4 regions of the Rhizobium sp. CECT 9324 genome follow, and region 1 is predicted to be linked to each of the others. Evidence: predicted binding sites of a transcription regulator. Region 1 holds the regulator's gene; each other region holds the start of a gene.
What was found. Region 1 encodes PhoB, which activates phosphate uptake and scavenging genes when phosphate is short. Its sites were predicted from a motif close to TGTCATNNANCTGTCAT; they were not measured.
Positions count from the first base shown of each region.

Region 2: the regulator PhoB is predicted to act here: its motif matches at 1,188-1,204, upstream of ppk2 (polyphosphate kinase 2).
Region 3: the regulator PhoB is predicted to act here: its motif matches at 1,511-1,527, upstream of phnC (phosphonate ABC transporter ATP-binding protein).
Region 4: the regulator PhoB is predicted to act here: its motif matches at 1,748-1,764, upstream of LQ231_RS15165 (DUF1868 domain-containing protein).

Region 1 covers NZ_CAKKMZ010000001.1:1,017,667-1,020,864, forward strand. Annotated here, with positions in the region: gene phoU (phosphate signaling complex protein PhoU) at 20-733, shown strand; gene phoB (phosphate regulon transcriptional regulator PhoB) at 761-1,444, shown strand; gene LQ231_RS04865 (GcrA family cell cycle regulator) at 1,528-2,061, opposite strand; gene LQ231_RS04870 (aspartate aminotransferase family protein) at 2,498-3,198, shown strand, end outside.
Region 2 covers NZ_CAKKMZ010000001.1:364,105-367,302, reverse strand. Annotated here, with positions in the region: gene leuC (3-isopropylmalate dehydratase large subunit) at 1-874, opposite strand, end outside; gene ppk2 (polyphosphate kinase 2) at 1,249-2,154, shown strand; gene LQ231_RS01680 (amino acid ABC transporter permease) at 2,208-3,032, opposite strand; gene LQ231_RS01675 (transporter substrate-binding domain-containing protein) at 3,070-3,198, opposite strand, start outside.
Region 3 covers NZ_CAKKMZ010000001.1:674,669-677,866, forward strand. Annotated here, with positions in the region: gene phnD (phosphonate ABC transporter substrate-binding protein) at 1-500, opposite strand, end outside; gene phnC (phosphonate ABC transporter ATP-binding protein) at 585-1,445, opposite strand; gene LQ231_RS03125 (DapH/DapD/GlmU-related protein) at 1,568-2,182, opposite strand; gene phnL (phosphonate C-P lyase system protein PhnL) at 2,179-2,886, opposite strand; gene phnK (phosphonate C-P lyase system protein PhnK) at 2,899-3,198, opposite strand, start outside.
Region 4 covers NZ_CAKKMZ010000001.1:3,114,354-3,117,551, reverse strand. Annotated here, with positions in the region: gene carB (carbamoyl-phosphate synthase large subunit) at 1-1,548, opposite strand, end outside; gene LQ231_RS15165 (DUF1868 domain-containing protein) at 1,808-2,539, shown strand; gene LQ231_RS15160 (zinc-dependent alcohol dehydrogenase family protein) at 2,546-3,198, opposite strand, start outside.

The DNA of each region.
Region 1 (3,198 bases):
CTTATCAGGAAGCTAAAACATGTCTTCTTCCCATATTTTGTCGGCCTTTGACGACGAGCTGAAATACTTGATGCGCCGCATCTCCGAGATGGGCGGCATGGCGGAACAGATGGTCGCCGAAAGCGTCCGTGCGCTGGTCAATACCGATGGCGCACTCGCCCAGAAGGTCATTTCCGACGACGTGATCATGGATGCCACCGAACGCGAAATCGGCGACAAGGCGATCGTCATGATCGCCCGCCGTCAGCCGGTCGCCGCCGACCTTCGCGAAATCATCGGCGCGCTGCGCATCGCCAGCGATCTCGAGCGTGTCGGCGATCTCGGCAAGAGCAATTGCAAGCGCGTCATGGCGGTTCAGAGCTCGGGCATCCCTCGCAAGCTCGCCCGCGGCATCGAACATCTCTCCGACCTGGCGCTTGCCCAGCTCAAGGAAGTGCTCGACGTCTACACCACCCGTTCGGCGGAAAAGGCAAAATCGATCCGCGACCGCGATGAAGAGATCGACTCCATGTACACCTCGCTGTTCCGCGAGCTCTTGACCTACATGATGGAAGATCCGCGCAACATTACCAGCTGCACGCATCTTCTCTTCTGCGCCAAGAACATCGAGCGTATCGGTGACCACGCGACCAACATCGCCGAGACAATCTACTACATGACGACCGGTGCCCAGCCCGAGGGCGAGCGTCCGAAGGAAGACCTGACGTCCTCCGTCGGCGCGATCAACGAGTAAGCCGTCACAAATGGGGTTTTGCCTTCCATGCTGCCGAAAATAGCTGTCGTAGAGGATGAGGAGGCGTTGAGCGTCCTCCTCCGCTACAATCTCGAAGCCGAAGGCTACGAGGTCGAGACCATTCTGCGTGGTGACGAAGCCGAGCTTCGTCTCCAGGAGCGCGTGCCGGACCTGCTGATCCTCGACTGGATGCTGCCGGGCGTTTCAGGCATCGAATTGTGCCGGCGCCTGCGCATGCGCCCGGAAACCGAGCGGCTGCCGATCATCATGCTGACGGCGCGTGGCGAAGAGAGCGAGCGCGTCCGGGGCCTGGCGACTGGTGCCGACGATTATGTCGTCAAGCCGTTCTCGACGCCGGAACTGATGGCGCGTGTGAAGGCGATGTTGCGCCGTGCTAAGCCCGAGGTTCTGTCGAGCGTGCTGCGTTGCGGTGATATCGAACTGGATCGTGAGACCCACCGTGTCCATCGCAAGAGCCGCGAAGTGCGCCTCGGGCCGACGGAATTCCGGCTGCTCGAGTTTCTCATGGCTTCGCCCAGTCGGGTTTTTTCACGCTCGCAGTTGCTCGACGGCGTCTGGGGCCATGACATCTATGTCGACGAACGCACGGTCGATGTGCATGTCGGGCGCTTGCGCAAGGCGTTGAACTTTTCCAACATGCAGGATGTCATCCGCACCGTCCGCGGTGCGGGCTATTCCATGGAAGTCTGAACCCTCGGCAGGGTACAGCGCGCAATAAAAAAAACGGGCCCAGCGGCCCGTTTTTTTTTGTATCTGGCGTTTGCCGTCGGCCCTTAGCGGGCCGCCCGACGCCGCTCGCTCACCGGCTGGTAGGCCATCTTGGCATGGTAGCCGCAATACGGTGAGGCATCGTTGATTTCGCAACCGCAGAAGTGGAAATCGTCCTTCATCGGATCGCCGATCGGCCACTTGCATGTGCGCTCGGTCAGTTCGGTCAAGGCCAGGCGACGCGAAATCGGCACCACGACATTCGACGGACGCGAGACTTCGACTTCTTCGAAGATATCGACTTCGACCTCTTCTTTCAGCATGTTGCCGCCAGCCGCGCGGGTTACCGTGCGGGTCGTCGTTGCGGTGCGGCCCTGGAATGCCGCTGGACGCTGCGTTGCCGGTGCCGGACGCTTGGCGGCGCGGGTTGCAGATGTGCTTCCGCCGGCCTTGGCGCGACCTGGCAGGTTCAGCCGGTGTACCTTGCCGATAACCGCATTGCGGCTGACGCCGCCTAGTTGCGCTGCGATCTGGCTCGCGCTCAAGCCTTCGGCCCACAGGCGCTTTAGTCTCTCAACGCGTTCATCAGTCCAGTTCATGCTGTAATTCTCCGCCGCTCGCGTGTGTGATGGCAGAATCCCTCACCGTTGCTTCGAACGAATTCGAAACAAAAACCGCCTCGTTACTGTCGGTGACTATTTCCGCCGCATTGCTCAATTTATTGAATGTTAACCTACTGGTCGGGTGACTCTGTGACAAGAGTCGGGAGAATCATCTGGAATCGATTTCCCGGTTTTCCCCAACTTGCTTCCCGAGTGAGTCAAGTCTGCAACACTCACAAATGGACCCGGCGCCATGGCGTCCGGTGGTCGCGGCAAATGCCCGGAAGCCCTCATTTTCCAGTAAGTTTCGTTGACATTGCTGGGTTAAATGCCGATAGTGCCCCCGCCGCCGCAAGGCGGCATTTTTAATTTTTGACCTGCCCACGGCTGTTCTGTCGCCGCTGAACGCCGCCAATCAAGGATGATGATAGCCATGACCAAAGCGACGCCGCTTTATCAGACCTACAATCGGGCGCCACTGCGTTTCGAGCGAGGCGAGGGCGTCTGGCTTGTTACCGAGAGCGGAGAACGCTACCTGGATTTTGCCGCCGGCGTTGCCGTCAACTCTCTCGGCCATGCCCATCCGCATCTGGTCGAAGCGTTGAAGGCGCAAGCCGAAAAGCTCTGGCACGTCTCCAATCTCTATGATGTGCCTGGCCAGGAAATGCTCGGCCGGCGCCTGACCGAAGCCACCTTTGCTGATCGTGTCTTCTTCACCAATTCCGGTGCCGAAGCGCTGGAATGTGCGATCAAGACCGCGCGCCGCTATCATTTCACCAAGGGCCACCCGGAGAAATTCCACATCATCACCATGGAAGGCGCCTTCCACGGCCGAACCATCGCGACGATCGCCGCCGGCGGCCAGGAAAAATATCTCGAGGGCTTCGGACCCAAGGCTCCGGGTTTCGACCAGGTTCCTTTCGGCGATATCGATGCCGTGAAGGCGACCATCTCCGATGCGACGGCTGCCATTCTTGTCGAGCCGGTTCAGGGCGAGGGCGGCATCCGCGCCATCCCCGTCGAGATGCTGCGCGAGCTGCGCGCCATTTGTGACGAGCATGATCTGCTGCTGATCCTCGATGAAGTGCAGTCGGGCGTTGGCCGGACCGGTAAGTTCTTCGCCCATGAATGGGC
Region 2 (3,198 bases), 650 kb from region 1:
AGACGATCGGCGGCAGATCGGCGGCGTTCAGCACGACGACGCGGTCGTAATGGGCGCCTTCGTCGCTCTGCAGCGTCTTCCAGTATTCGATCGCCTGTTCCAGCTGTTCACCCTTCGGCGCGCGCGGCTTGCCCTTGATATATTCGAAGGTCTTTTCGTCCGGCGCGATCAGGCCGGCGCGGGCGCCGCCTTCGATCGTCATGTTGCAGACGGTCATACGGCCTTCCATCGACAGCGCACGGATGGCTTCGCCGGCAAATTCGATGACATGGCCGGTGCCGCCGGCCGTGCCGATTTCGCCGATGATGGCAAGGATGATGTCCTTGGCGGTCACATGCTCCGGCAGAACGCCATCGACACGCACCAGCATGTTCTTGGCCTTCTTCTGGATCAGCGTCTGGGTGGCCAGCACATGTTCGACTTCGGACGTGCCGATACCATGCGCCAAGGCTCCGAAAGCACCATGCGTCGAGGTGTGGCTATCGCCGCAGACGATGGTCATGCCCGGCAGGGTGAAGCCCTGTTCCGGACCGACGATGTGCACGATGCCCTGGCGCTTGTCGCTGGCCGAATAATATTCGACGCCGAACTCGGCGGCATTGGTGGCGAGCGCCTCGACCTGGATGCGGCTTTCCTCGTTCTTGATGCCAAGATGGCGATCCGGCGAGGTCGGTACGTTGTGGTCAACGACGGCCAGCGTCTTTTCCGGCGCACGGACCTTGCGGCCGGCCATGCGCAGACCTTCGAAGGCCTGCGGGCTCGTCACTTCGTGAACGAGGTGACGGTCGATGTAGAGAAGACAGGTTCCGTCGTCCTGCTGATCGACCATGTGGTCGTCCCAGATCTTGTCGTAAAGAGTACGCGGTGCGCTCATGGCTTTATATCCGTGTGAAGATGATAGATGGCAATCGGGCGTGTGGTCGCCAAACGGCAAACCGGCGTTACGGCGTCCTAGACTAGACGGCTGTTGAGCGCCCCGGAGACACGCGCGAAAAAGCGTGCCGGCAGACGCTTGTGGTCTTGCAGCACGAAAATGTCTGGCGCGAGGCATCCGAATTTCGATCCCATGCGCGGTTCTTTAGCAGTTTTTCGTGCGGTCGGCAATGTGGCAGTAACCGGCGGCGTTATCGTCCTGCACGCATCACGCAATGGTTTGGCGAGCCGGGCTGGCCGGCCCATTTTCCAGCTGTCATAAAGCATTCGCGCAAACATGCGTTGATCTGCCGTTCGAACCCGGAAGGAGCCTTTATGTCCGCGCCCACGCATGACGACGTCAACCGCATCAAGAACGAGATCATCGACAGCTTCGACGAGGAACTGGAACTGGAGATGGAAGAGGAGCGGCTGGACGAACTCGTCGCCGAGGGCCTGTCCGAGCCGACGATCGACCGCAGGGTCTATTTCCGCGAACTGTTCAAGCTGCAGCACGAACTCGTGCGGCTGCAGGACTGGGTGCATTACAAGAAACTCAAGGTCGTGCTGCTGTTCGAAGGTCGCGATTCGGCCGGCAAGGGCGGCGCAATCAAGCGCGTGACGCAGCGCCTCAATCCGCGCGTCTGCCGCGTCGTGGCGCTTCCCGCACCGACGGAACGTGAACGCAGCCAGTGGTATTTCCAGCGCTACGTCAATCATCTGCCGACGGCCGGCGAAATGGTCATGTTCGACCGCTCCTGGTATAACCGCGCCGGCGTCGAACGGGTGATGGGTTTCTGCAGCCAGGACGAACTGGAGGAATTTTTCCGCTCCGTGCCGGAATTCGAGCGCATGCTGGCCCGCTCCGGCATCATCCTGCTCAAATACTGGTTCTCGATCACCGACGAGGAACAGGAATTCCGCTTCCGCATGCGCATCAACGATCCGCTGAAGCAGTGGAAACTGTCACCGATGGACCTGCAGAGCCGTATTCATTGGGAGGAATATACCAAGGCCAAGGAAGAGATGCTGGAGCGCACCCACATTCCCGAGGCGCCGTGGTGGGTTGTCCAGGCGGTCGACAAGAAGAAGGCGCGGCTGAACATGATTACCCATCTGCTCGGCCAGATCCCCTATGAAAGCGTGCCGAAGGAACAGGTCGTCCTGCCGGACCGGGTGCGCAACAGCGACTACCTTCGCCATCCGGTGCCGCAGGAAATGTATGTGCCGGAAATCTATTGAGGCTGGATCGGCCGGAAGCGGAAAGAATGGTCTTCCGCTTCCGGCCGAAAAACTCAGGAGCGCTCGGCCCGCGCGCGCATGCGCTTCTCGAAGCCGCGCAGCATCAGTGACAGGCCGATCGTCAGTACCAGATAGACATAGGCGACGATCGAATAGGTCTCGAAAAAGCGGAACGACCCGGAGGCATAGACCTTGCCCATCTGGGTGATGTCGGCGACGCCGAGCACCGAGACCAGCGACGAATCCTTGACCATGGCGACGAAATCGTTGGACAGCGGCGGGAAGATCACCCGGATCGCCTGCGGGAAAACGACGAGGCGGAACCGCTGGCTGCGGCTGAGTCCAAGCGCCTTGGCCGCTTCGATCTGGCCCTTGTCGATCGACTGGATGCCGGCCCGGAAGATTTCGGCGATGAAGGCCGAATAGCCGATCATCAGGGCGATGATCGCCCGCCACATCAAAGAGACGTCGCGCACCACCATCGGCTCCAGATAGCCGGCGGCCGTCAGTGGCGAGACGATGAGGTTGTAGAGCGCGACAAAGCCCGGAGCGCCGACGAAGGCGACATAAAACAGCAGGACGAGGATCGGCACGCCGCGTACCACCTCGACATAGAAGCGGGCGATCTGGCGCAGCACCATGCTGTCGGCCATGCCGAGCAGCGCGATCATCAGCCCGAGCGTGGTCGCCAGCAGGAAACCGGTCAGCGTTACGAAGACCGTCACCCAGATGCCCTTGGCGACCGTGTTGAACACTTGTGTGTACAGATCGCTGAACACGATGACGAGGCCGACCAGGACGGCCAGCACGACAAAGGCGACCAACCACCAGGGTCGGTCGCCCTTCTGATTGCCTTGCGGCAGGGTCTGGAAGCTCATCAGCCAGCGGCCCTGACGCCGTTTATGGCCAGCGGGCTCATTCGCCCATCTTGTAGTCGAGGAACCACTTCTTGTTCAGCGCGTCGAACGTGCCGTCGGCCTTCAGCGCCGCAATCGCGGCGTTGATCGGCTGAACCAGGTCGGAGCCCTTCGGATAGATGAAGCC
Region 3 (3,198 bases), 340 kb from region 1:
TCCTTGACCGGGCCGCCGATGGCTTCCGGAAGCGTGACGGTGGGGATCAGGTAGCCCGATGTCGAATCCGGGTCAGCGAAGCCGAGCTTCTTGCCCTTGATGTCTTCGACCTTGGTCATGCCGCTGTCCTTGCGGGCAACCATGATCGAGTAGTAGCCCATTGCGCCGTCGGTCTGGACGGTGGTCAGGATCGGCTCGACGGCGTCAGCCTTGGCGAGGTAGATCTTGGCATAACCGGAGGCGCCGAGTTCGGCATAGTCGAGCGTGCCGCCGAGCAGGCCCTGGATAACGCCGTCATAATCGGCGGCCGGGAACAGCGAGACCTTTTCCACGCCGAGAACGGCCGGCAGCTTGTCGGTCATGCACTGGTAGTTGCGCAGGCGGTCGGCTTCGTTTTCGCCACCAAGAATGCCGATGCGGAATTCCTTGAGGTCTTCGGCATGGACGGAGCCGGCGAGAGCGACGAGAGCTGCCGTGGCAAGCAAAGTCTTCTTCAACATGAGTTCATCTCCTGTTCGATAGGATGCGTGAGGTGGTTCTGGAACCGGTCGCCCTTGACGCGGGCTTGCGATCTTTGCGGGCGCTTAGGCCTCGGCGGTGACCAAGGGGCGAAGGCCGGCTGATGGGGTCTGCATCGCCGCATTGTTCTGATGGGCGGGAATATTGATGCTGGTCGAGGTCATCGTTTCGTCGATGCCGGCGCCATGCTGGTCCGAGCCGTAGATTTCCTGCACCGCCTCGGCGGTCAACTCGCCCGGCGTGCCGTCGAAGACGACGCGGCCCCGCGCCATGCCGATGATCCGTTCGCAATAATTGCGCGCCGTATCGAGCGTATGCAGGTTGGTGACGACGGTGATGCCATCCTGTTCGTTGATGTTTTTGAGGGCGTCCATGACGATCTTCGCGTTCAGCGGGTCGAGCGAGGCGATCGGCTCATCGGCGAGAACCATCTTCGGCGATTGCATCAGCGCACGGGCAATCGCCACGCGCTGCTGCTGGCCACCCGAAAGCGTGCCGGCGGCCTGAAGTGCCGTCTGTTCGATGCCGAGGCGCTCGAGGGCTGCGATCGCCATCAGGCGCTCTTCGCGGGTAAAGATGTTCAACAGGCTGAGCGTCGTGGAGCGATGGTTCAGACGGCCGAGCAGCACATTGGTCAACACGTCGAGGCGCGGCACGAGATTGAACTGCTGGAAGATCATCGCACAGTCGCGCTGCCAATTGCGCAAGGCCGCACCACGCAGTGTCGAGATTTCCGTATCGCCGAAACGGATGCTGCCGGAGGTTGGATCGACAAGCCGATTGATCATGCGCAGCAGTGTCGACTTGCCGGCCCCGGAGCGTCCGATCACGCCGACCATCTGGCCGGCCGGAATATCGAGCGTCACGGAATCGACGGCTTTGTTGCTGCCGAACTGGCGATTGAGGTTTTCCAACTTGAAACGCATCTTGGGTCCTTCGCCATCATGTCTACGGAACGTGCTCCGATCTAGTGGCTTTGCGTGAAGTCCGAATGTCAGTTTCATGTCGGTTTTGTAAAATGATCTAAAATACTGATTATTATCGATAATCACGAATATTTCTCGACAAATGCGTCTGCCTTGAGTGCACGAAAGTCCTCAAGTGCTGCAAAAAGCCGGTCATGCGCCCAGTCCCACCAGGCAAGCCGCTCCATGCCGTCCGCCACCGCCTTGGGAAACCGCTCGCGAATGAGCTTGGCCGGCACGCCGCCGACGATCGTATAGGGTGCGACATCCTTGGAAACGACGGCCCCGGCACCGATCACCGCGCCATTGCCGACCGTGACGCCGGGCAGCACGGTTGATCCGTGACCGATCCAGACATCGTGGCCGATGGTCACGCGGTTCCCGCGGCGCCACTCGAAGAAGTCGTGGTCGTTTTCGGCGCCCTCGAAATAATCCGCTGCCCGGTAGGTGAAGTGATGCAGCGTTGCCCGCCAGGTCGGATGATTGGTGGCGTTGATACGCACGCTGGCGGCGATGTTGGCGAACTTGCCGATCGTCGCGCACCAGACGGCACCGTCATGCATGATGTAGGAATAATCGCCCATCTCGACTTCTTCGAGCCGGCAGCGTTCCGACACTTCGATATAGCGGCCGAGCGTGGAATTGTTCACCCGTGCTGTCACGTGAATGTAGGGCTCAAGACCGAGTTGCTTGCTCATGCGGCCACTTTCCGAGGTGAAAATTGCGAAACGTCGAGAATGCGGTCGGCCACCAGTTCACGCACTTCCTCGTCGTGGAAGATGCCGAGAAGCGCGACGCCTTGCGCTTTCTTGGCGCGGATCATCTCGACCACGACGGCGCGGTTGGCCGCATCCAGCGATGCTGTCGGTTCGTCGAGCAAGAGGATCGTATGGTCGGTGATGAAACCGCGGGCGATGTTGACGCGCTGCTGCTCGCCACCGGAAAAGGTCGATGGTGGCAATTGCCAGAGATCGTGCGGCAGGTTGAGCTTTGCCAGTAATTCGGAGGCCCGGGCGCGGGCCTCTTCGGTCGAAACACCGCGGGCAACCAGCGGTTCGGCCACGACATCCAGTGTCGAGACCCGCGGTACGGTGCGCAGGAACTGGCTGACATAGCCGAGCGTGCCACGTCGGACCTCCAGCACCTGGCGCGGATCGGCGCTGGCGATGTCGATCATCTTGTCCTGGTGGTTGATCAGAATCTGCCCGGCATCGACGGCATAGTTGCCGTAGAGCATCTTCAGGATCGAGCTCTTGCCGATGCCCGACGGACCGCCGAGCACGACGCATTCGCCGGTGGCGACCGAAAACGAGACATTGGCGACGACGGGCAGCTTGAGGCCGCCGCGCAGATGCATGGTGAAGCTCTTCGAGACTTCGGAGACGACGAGGGGCGTTGCCATGGTTTTTCTCCGTCAGACCTGCAGGATCGAGGATACGAGCAGCTGGGTATAGGGTTCGCGGGGATCGTCGAGCACGCGGTCGGTGAGCCCTTGTTCGATGACATGGCCGTCCTTCATCACCATCATCCGGTGCGACAGCAGGCGGGCGACGGCAAGGTCGTGGGTGACGACGATGGCGGAAAGCCCGAGATCGTTGACCAGGCCGCGCACCAGGTCGAGCAGGCGCGCCTGCACGGAGACGTCGAGGCCGCCCGTCGGCTCGTCCATGAAGACGAGACGAGGCCCGGTCACCAGATTGCGGGCGATCTGCAG
Region 4 (3,198 bases), 2.1 Mb from region 1:
CTTGGAGCCGTCATGAACCTCTTTTTCGCTCATGCCGAAACGCAGGGCCTGGGCGACCATGCGCAGGCGGTCCGGTGTCGGCGTGCCGATGGCGGCGCGGATGGCGTTCTTGTCGTCGCCACTTGTGCCATTGGCATCGACGCCGGGAATTTCGATCTCGTCGAGACCGGTCAGGCCGGTTTCGAGACCACGCAGGGCTTTCTGCAGCGATTCGGCGAAGGTACGGCCGATCGCCATGACTTCGCCGACGGACTTCATCGCGGTGGTCAGGACCGGAGACGCACCCGGGAATTTTTCAAAAGCAAAACGCGGGATCTTGGTGACGACATAGTCGATCGACGGTTCGAAAGATGCAGGCGTCGCGCCGCCGGTAATGTCATTTTCCAGTTCGTCGAGCGTGTAGCCGACGGCAAGTTTGGCGGCGACCCTGGCGATCGGGAAGCCGGTCGCCTTCGATGCCAAAGCGGAAGAACGCGAGACGCGCGGGTTCATTTCAATCACCACCAGGCGACCGTCGGCCGGGTTGACGGCGAACTGCACGTTCGAGCCGCCGGTCTCAACGCCGATCTCGCGCAGGACCGCGATCGAGGCGTTGCGCATGATCTGGTATTCTTTGTCCGTCAGGGTCAGCGCTGGCGCAACCGTGATCGAATCGCCCGTGTGCACGCCCATCGGGTCGATGTTCTCGATCGAGCAGATGATGATGCAGTTGTCCGCCTTGTCGCGGACGACCTCCATTTCATATTCCTTCCAGCCGAGAACCGATTCTTCGATCAGCACTTCTGTGGTCGGCGAGGCGTCCAGGCCGGAATTGATGATCTCGTAGAATTCCGAGCGGTTGTAGGCGATACCGCCGCCGGTGCCGCCCATGGTAAACGACGGGCGGATGATGGCGGGCAGGCCGACGACGTCGAGTGCCTGGGCAGCGATCGCCATGGCGTGGCTCATGTAACGCTGCTTGCGATCGGTCTCGCCGAGGTTCCACTGGTTTTCCAGCTCGTCCAGCGCCTTGTCGAGGTCGGCGCCGGAAAGCTCGGCCTTGACCTTGTTGCGCTCGGTCTCATGGGTCTTGCGGTCGGCGTCCTTGATCTCTGTGGCATTGGCCAGCATCGACTTGGGCGTTTCGAGGCCGATGCGGGTCATCGCTTCACGGAAGAGGGCGCGGTCTTCGGCCATGTCGATCGCGGCGGGCTTGGCGCCGATCATCTCGACATTGTAGCGGTCGAGCACGCCCATGCGCTTCAGCGAGAGTGCAGTGTTCAGCGCTGTCTGGCCGCCCATGGTCGGCAGCAGCGCATCGGGGCGTTCCTTGGCGATGATCTTGGCAACAACTTCCGGCGTGATCGGCTCGACGTAGGTCGCGTCGGCGAGGCCCGGATCGGTCATGATGGTCGCCGGGTTGGAGTTGACCAGGATGACCCGGTAACCCTCTTCCTTCAGCGCCTTGACGGCCTGGGTGCCGGAGTAGTCGAATTCGCATGCCTGGCCAATGACAATCGGACCAGCGCCGATGATGAGGATGGACTTGATATCTTGGCGCTTGGGCATGGCTCTATCCGTTCTGTGACCTGCGCGAAAAACCGGCCAAGGTGATGAGCTCACCGGCCGGGCGCAGATAGATGGTCTTTTCAGGCTAGAAGCGGCTTATAGGGAAAGTTTTTGCCGAGCGGAACCCCATAAATGAAGGCTTAGCAGGAAAGTTGGGGAGTGCGAATTTCGCCTGTGGTTCGGTCTCGTAACGGTGGGCTGTCACACAGGTTTCTTGGCCCGGAGATAGGGCAGGCTTCCGTGTCCCTAGGATGTTAAGATGTCGATTGAAAAACTTGCACCGCGCCTCCATGCCTTCTCAAAATTTTACGCGCCGGGCGCCATCCGGCATCTCGGAACCCGCTACAACGCGTCCGGGACATTTCTGCCCGAGCCGGGCAATACCGTGGTTTGCCATTTGCCAGTCGGATCGGAAACCGAAGCAGCGATTGTTGCGGCACGAGACCGCTATCTTGGAATGCCTGAAGCGCGGCTTTTGGCATTTACGCCGATCTCCAGCCTCCACATGACCCTGTTTCAGGGGATTATCGAATATCAAAGAAGCCTGCCATTCTGGCCCAATGATGTGCCGCTTGATACGCCGATCGAAGACATGACGGCGATTTTTCTCGACAGGCTGGTGGGCTTCGAACCTTGCGTCGCGTTTGATGTCGAGGTGACGAGGGCAACCCCGAACGGATTGATACTGAGTGGCGTGACAGGCGAAGACCGGATGGCGCTGAAGGAATGGCGGAATCGTCTTGCCGACCTGCTCGGTTATCGTCATCCGGATCACGAAACCTACGAGTTTCATATTACCTTTGCCTATCTGATGGAGCGGTTCGACGATCAGGAAATTCTGCGCTGGCAGCCTTTCCTTGAAGACATCGTCCACGAGATTGCAGACCAGGTGCCGGTGATCGAACTCAAACCGCCGGCCTTCTGCATTTTCGACGACATGAACCATTTCGAGGAATTGCTGGTGTTTGCACCGAAGACGTCTTCCGCCTGAGCGCCACTAACCGGTAGTCAGCCCCGGCACGATCAGGACCTTGACCTCGCCAGCTGCCGGCGGCTGGGAAACGACGTCGACAGCGTCTTCGAGCGATACCTTTCGCGAGATCAGCCTGTCGATTTCAATGGCGCCCGATGCGACGAGATCGGCGGCGCGGCGATGGACGAAGGGGTTGATGAAGGAACCGAGCACCTTGAGCTCCCGAAACAGGATGTCGAAAGGTTCGATTTCGACCTTTGCGCCCTGAGGCATGACGCCGAGGATGACAACGGTGCCGCCGGCTTTTGCCAGGCGGAACGATTGCTGGACGGTTTCGGCGACCCCGGCACATTCGATGACGACATCGACACCGCCGGGCATCAGGCCGTTCGCGCCGGCTATCTGATCGATGATATCGTCCGTCGTCGGATCGACGCTTGCGGTGGCGCCGATTTCCTCGGCAAGCGCGCGGCGCGATGCCTGCCGGGTGGAAAGGATCACCGTGGTTGCGCCGGCGAGGCGGGCGAGTTGTAGGGTCAACAGGCCGATGACGCCGCCGCCGAGCACGACGACGGATGAGCCGGCCCTGATCCCGGCAATGTCGATACCGTGCAGGCAGCAGGCGAGTGGCTCGCAGAAGGCACCGTGCAGCGGGTCGAGACCAGCTGGCAGGAGAA